2 regions of the Variovorax sp. P4_D9 genome follow, and region 1 is predicted to be linked to the other one. Evidence: riboswitches for the same ligand, from Rfam matches in the RefSeq annotation. Region 1 holds a riboswitch; the other holds the start of a gene.
What was found. A riboswitch is a leader RNA that binds a small molecule or an ion and turns the genes downstream of it on or off. The one in region 1 is predicted to bind thiamine pyrophosphate.

Region 1 (3,154 bases):
GGGGGTCCACTGCCGGTGGTACTACGTCGACGGCGACCTGCACTGACCGTCTTGGGTCGTCGAATTCGCGCTTCCGTGGCGCGCAGGCTGCGCGGAAAGCTATCAATTTGGTAGCAATCTGGCGCGATTGTGCGCAAGGGAGAGACAGAGCGATTCCTTTTGGCCTATTTATTTCCCGTCCTGCCGGCCTCACACTTCGTGCAAGTCGGCAGAGCGTCCAGGGCGTTTCGTCCGACCCCTCAAAGAAGGACGAAGAGGCCCCCTATGGACAGCACGACGAAGACAGGCTGGCAGCGCCGGCTCGCTGCCGCGGCCTTGCCCGCCCTTGCGACGTTGCTGCTGTGGACGGCCGCGCCGGCCGCCGGCGCCGAAGAGGGCCCCACCCTGACGCCGTTCTCCAGCGCCCGTGGCCCCGAGGCTCCGGCGCCGTGGCGCTTCACGACCCTGCCCAACAAGACCGCCACTCGCTTCGAGGTGGTGCAGCAGGACGGCCAGCGCGTGCTCCGGGTGGAGGCCGACCAGTCCTATGGCAACCTGGTGCATGCGACCCGGACGCCGCTGAACGCCAACACGACCCTGGCCTGGCGCTGGCGCGTCGAGGAGTTCGTGCAGGATGCCGACCTGCGGACCCGGTCGGGCGACGACGGTGCGGCCAAGGTCTGCGTCTTCTTCGACTTTCCGGTCGACCGGCTGCCGGTCGGCGAGCGCACCCGGCTGGCGCTGGCACGCCGTGCCACCGGCGAGCAGGTGCCGAGCGAGGCCCTTTGCTATGTCTGGGACAACAAGGAGGCCAAGGGCAGCTCGCTCGTGAACGCCTTCACCAAGCGCATGCGCATGGTGGTGCTCGAATCGGGACCGGCGGCGCGCCCGGGCGCCTGGGTGGCCGAACGCCGCAACCTGCTGGCCGACTACAAGCGCGCTTTCGGCGAAGAGGCCGGCGACACCATGCCCGATGTGGTGGCGGTCGCGATCGCCGCCGATGCCGACAACACGCATGGCCACGGCGTGGCCTATTTTTCCGACGTCTTGCTGCAAGGCGGCGCCTCCGCGCAGCAGGCCACGACCGCGCCGGCGCGCCCCACGCAGGGAGAATAGCGCCGGCCCTCCCACTTGACGCCCTCGGTCCCGATATCCCATGAACGACTTCGTCGCACTCCTCGCCAGCCAGGGCGCCCTCCTGGTGTTCGCCGCCACGCTGGCGACGCGCCTCGGCGCGCCGGTGCCGGCGGTGCCCTTCCTGATCGTCGCCGGCGGGCTGACCGTCGGCGGGCAGGTGTCCTTCGTCGCGGTGCTGCTGGCCGCGGTGCTCGGCAACATCCTCGGCGATGGCGCCTGGTTCCTGGCCGGGCGCCGCTGGGGCTATCGCGTGATGCGACTGCTGTGCCGGATCTCGCTGTCGCCCGACTCCTGCGTCAGGCGCAGCGAGTCGATCCTCGGCCGCTGGGGCGGCCTGTCGCTGATCGCGGCCAAGTTCGTGCCCGGCGTGTCGGTGGTGGCGCCGCCGATGGCCGGTGCGCTGGGTATGTCGAACCTGCGCTTCCTGTTCTACGAAACGGTGGCGGCGTTGATCTGGACGCTGGGCTTCCTGTTCGTCGGCCGGATCTTCCATGCGGCGATCCAGGACGTGCTCGCGGTGATCTCCAACATCGGCCTGGGCGCGCTGGTGATCGGCATGCTGGCCCTGGCGGCCTTCATCGGCTGGCGCTACCGGCAACGCCGGCTGGCGCAGCAGCAGGCCGACGACATCGAACACATCCAGGTCGAAGTGCTGCGCGAAGCCCTGGCTGCGGGCGCTGGCCCGACGCTGATCGACGTCCGCTCCGACGAGGCCCGGGCCCTCGATACGCGGGCCATTCCCGGCGCCATCGGCATCGGGCTGAAGCAACTGCCGAAGCGGCTCGGTGCGTTCGCTGACGGGCGCGAACTGGTGGTCTTCTGCGACTGCCCCGACGACGCCTCGGCGATCGCGGGCGCGCGCATCCTGGCCGCCGCCGGGCTGCCGCGCGTGCGCGTGCTGGCCGGCGGGCTGGACGCCTGGGTCGCGTTGCATGCGGCGGAAGCCTCCACGGTCGAGCCGATGCGGGTGGCCGCGCCGCGGGCGGCCGCACACACCGCTTGATCCGGCGCCTGCGAACGGCCTAGAATCGGCCCCGCTCCGGGGTGCACGCAGTTGCGTGCTGAGATGGCCAAGCGGCCGAACCCGCGAACTTGATCTGGTTCATACCAGCGTAAGAAGAGCTGCGACTCCCCGGCATTCCCCCGTTCCTCGGGGAGCGATGCCGACCCGAGGCATCGCGGAGCACCCGTTGTTTTCCAAACAGGAGTGCCCCGCATGAATGCCATTGACAAGTTCGCTTCCCTCCTCACGCTCACGCGCGAGCCTTTCCCGGCCTCGACCAAGGGCGCCATCGCCGGCAGCCGGCCCGACCTTCGCGTGCCCGTGCGCGAAGTCTCGCTGACCAACGGCGAGCAGGTCTCGCTCTACGACACCTCGGGCCCGTACACCGATCCGGCCGCCGACATCGATGTCCGCCGCGGGCTGCCCGCCGTGCGCGACGCCTGGATCGCCGAGCGCAACGACACCGAGAGCTATCAAGGCCGGCTGCACTTGGCGCTCGACGACGGCGCGACGCATGCCGACCGCGATGCCCAGCGCATCGCCGAGCTGCGTGCCGGCGCCGCGGCGCTGCAACGCACGCCGCGGCGCGTTAAGTCCGGCGCCAACGTGACGCAGATGCACTACGCGCGCCGCGGCATCGTGACGCCCGAGATGGAATACGTCGCCTTGCGCGAGAACGGCCGCCGCGAATGGATGGCCGAGTACATGGCCGACGAGGCGCGCGAGAAGCGGCTGGCCGGCAATCCGATGGGCGCCCGCATCCCGAAGATCATCACGCCCGAATTCGTGCGCGAGGAAGTGGCGCGCGGCCGCGCGATCATCCCGGCCAACATCAACCACCCCGAGGTCGAGCCGATGGCGATCGGGCGCAACTTCAAGGTCAAGATCAACGCCAACATCGGCAACTCGGCGGTGACCTCCAGCATCGAGGAAGAGGTCGAGAAGCTGGTCTGGGCGATCCGCTGGGGCGCCGACAACGTGATGGACCTTTCGACCGGCCGCAACATCCACACCACGCGTGACTGGATCGTGCGC
Region 2 (3,154 bases), on a different contig from region 1:
ACAGCTCCTCGCGCTTCACGTCGCCGGCACGCAGCGCCTCGGCCACGGCCTGGCCGACCACCTCCTCGGCGCCGCCCTCGCCATACATCTCGGCCGTGTCGATGAGCCGCAAGCCCATGTCGATGGCCGCCCGAACCGCGGCGACTTCCGCGGCCCGACGCGCCGCGGACTCACCCAGCTTCCAGGTGCCCAGTCCGAGCGCGGGCATTTGCCCGCCGCCGGGCAATGGCAGGTATCGCATGGGAACTCCTTCTCGATCGGGGCCGAACCGCTCCCGCTCGCCACGATGCTAACCAAGCAGCCGCCGTGCCGGGTGCTTGGGGCGCGGACTGGACGATCTATCCAATATATAGGATACTTATTCCAACATGACGGATCAAACAAGCGGACTGAACGAGCGCATCGCCGAGCGGGTGCGCGAACTGCGGGCGGCGCGCGGCCTCTCGCTCGACGCGCTGGCCGCGGACTGCGGCGTCAGCCGCTCAATGATTTCGCTGATCGAGCGCGGCGAGAGCAGCCCGACCGCGGTCGTGCTGGAGAAGCTCGCCACCGGCCTGGGCGTGGCGCTGGCCTCCTTGTGCGAGCCGGCGCAGGCCAGCGACAGCCCGGTGGCGCGGCTGGCCGACCAGCCCTTGTGGCGCGATCCGCATTCGGGCTACGTGCGGCGCAACGTCTCGCCGGCCGGCGGGTCGTCGCCGATCCAGATCGTCGAGGTGGCCTTTCCGCCGAAGGCGCGCGTGGCCTACGAAAGCGGCGCACGCGAGTCGCGCATCCACCAGCAGGTGTGGGTGCTCGAGAACAGCATCGAGGTCACGGTCGGCGATGTCTGCCATCGGCTCGACGCCGGCGACTGCCTGGCGCATGTGCTCGACCGTCCCGTGAGCTATCACAACCCGACGCCCCGCGTGACGCGCTATGCCGTCGTGATTGCCACCCTGCCCTCTGCGTGGAGATGAAAAATGGCCACCGATACCACCCCTTCCGTCCACAGCATTCGCCGCCTCGACACGGTCTCCGAAGCCCAACTGCGCGCGCTKGCCGAACTGCTGATCGACTGCGTCGACGGCGGCGCCTCGGTGAGCTTCATGCAGCCGTTGCCTCTGTCGAGGGCCATGGCGTTCTGGCGCCAGGTGGCCGAGGGGGTCGCCCGCGGCGAGCGCGCGCTGCTGATTGCCGAGGATGCGGAGGGCATTATGGGAACCGTGCAGCTGGTGCTGGCCCAGCCTGACAACCAGCCGCACCGCGCGGACCTGTCGAAGATGCTGGTCCACCGCCGCGCACGATGCCGGGGCTGGGGCGAGGCGCTGATGCGCGCGGCCGAGCAGTTGGGCCGCGACCGCGGCAAGACGCTGCTGGTTCTCGACACTTCCAGCGACAGCGCCGAGCGGCTCTATGCGCGCCTCGGCTGGCACCGGGCCGGGGCGATTCCCGGCTATGCGCTGCTGCCGCAGGGTGGTTTGTGCGCGACCACCTATTTCTACCGGGAGCTGGACCCCGGAGGCCGCGCGCGCCCGGGATCCATGTAATATCGACATCGCTCCGGGGTGCACGCCACAGTGCTGAGATCTAAACCCGCGAACTTGAACCGGTTAATGCCGGCGGAAGAAGAGCAATCACTTCGAGCTTCGGCGCATCCTGCCGAGGTCGACGTGGCCTTCGGAGCATCCGTTTCACGGTCACGAAGAAGTCCTTATGAACAACACCTCCGCGGTCACGGGTGCGGCCGGCGACGTGGTCGCCGACGTCCTCGCCTTCATCGCGCAAGACGGGTGCACCGACGATGCGTTCGATCGGCTGGCCCTGCGCCTGTTCGCCCACCAGTACGGCAACAATGCGGCCTATCGACGCTTCTGCCAGCGGCGCGGCGCGACCCCGCGCAACGTGAAGCGCTGGAGCGACATCCCGGCCGTGCCGATCGACGCCTTCAAGGAGCTGGAACTGCGCTGCGAGCCGCCGGCCGCAACCGACCKGGTCTTCATGACCAGCGGCACAACCCGCAGCGAAGTCAAGGGCCGTCACTTCCATCCGACGCTGGCGGTCTACGACCGCTCGATGATCCGCAACTTCTCGCAGCGCTTCATGCAGGGGCGCGGCCGGATGCGCATGGGCATCCTGTTCCCCACCGAGTCCGTGCTGCCCAATTCCTCGCTGGCCCACTATCTGGCGCTGGCACTGGACGCCTTCGGAACCGGGGAGAGCCGCTACTTCATGAGCCCTCAGGGCTTGGACCTCCCGGGCCTGTGCGAGGCCCTGTCGGATGCCGAGCATCGCGGCGAGCCCTTTGCGCTGCTCGGCGCCAGCTACAGCTTCGTGCACCTGATCGACGAACTCAAACAGCACGGCCTGTCGTTCCGCCTGCCCGCGGCCAGCCGGGTGCTGGACACCGGCGGCTACAAGGGACAGTCGCGCGAACTGCCACTCAACACCTTCTATGCGGAGCTGGCCGCGCTGCTCGGCATCGAGCGATCGCACTGCATCAACATGTACGGCATGACCGAGCTCAGCACGCAGTTCTATGATGCCGGCAATGCGTCGGTGCCCTCGGTGAAGTCCGGGCCGCACTGGATCCGCTCCCGGCTGGTCGACCCGCTCACGGGCCGTGAAGTCGCGCCCGGCGAGCGCGGAATCCTGGTTCATTGCGACCTCGCCAATTTCAATTCGGTGACCACCATCCTGACCGAGGACGTGGGCCTGGCAGCGGACGGCGGCTTCCTGCTGCTGGGTCGCGCCGAGGGCGCGCAGGCCAAGGGCTGCTCGCTGGCGGTGGAGGAATTCATCCGGGCGGCGGCATGACGACGCTGCACGCGGTTGCCGGCTACCTGCCCGGCCTGGCGCCCGCCGAGGTTGCGTGGCAGACCCTGGTCTTCGATTCGGGCCCGACCCGACTCGAGGTCGCGGTGCCCGTGTTGAGCCCGGAACAGATTCGCGCGCTCGCCGTGCGGGTCAAGCAGGCCAGCCGCCGCCATCTGAAGACCATGACCGTGTCGCAGATCGTGGCCGTCGTGGACCGCGCGATGGCCCGGCTGCTGGACCCGGCCGACCCCTGCCGCCAGGAGCTCGACCAGCTGCTGCCGATCGTCAGCGGCTACGACGCCGAGATGGTCCGCCTGGGCCTCACGGCCTTCTTCAAGACCTTTCGCGCGCCGCAACTGCA

Region 2: linked by a shared signal. The riboswitch ahead of AC1DY5_RS27655 (LuxE/PaaK family acyltransferase) and the one ahead of thiC (phosphomethylpyrimidine synthase ThiC) in region 1 are both predicted to bind thiamine pyrophosphate.

What each region holds. Positions count from the first base shown of each region.
Region 1 covers NZ_JBFUIU010000050.1:14,591-17,744, reverse strand. Annotated here, with positions in the region: gene AC1DY5_RS08280 (YchJ family protein) at 1-46, shown strand, start outside; gene AC1DY5_RS08275 (DUF3047 domain-containing protein) at 265-1,095, shown strand; gene AC1DY5_RS08270 (rhodanese-like domain-containing protein) at 1,136-2,119, shown strand; TPP riboswitch at 2,147-2,252, shown strand; gene thiC (phosphomethylpyrimidine synthase ThiC) at 2,333-3,154, shown strand, end outside.
Region 2 covers NZ_JBFUIU010000298.1:1,973-5,126, forward strand. Annotated here, with positions in the region: gene AC1DY5_RS27640 (aldo/keto reductase) at 1-241, opposite strand, end outside; gene AC1DY5_RS27645 (helix-turn-helix domain-containing protein) at 369-956, shown strand; gene AC1DY5_RS27650 (GNAT family N-acetyltransferase) at 960-1,526, shown strand; TPP riboswitch at 1,531-1,624, shown strand; gene AC1DY5_RS27655 (LuxE/PaaK family acyltransferase) at 1,693-2,793, shown strand; gene AC1DY5_RS27660 (acyl-CoA reductase) at 2,790-3,154, shown strand, end outside.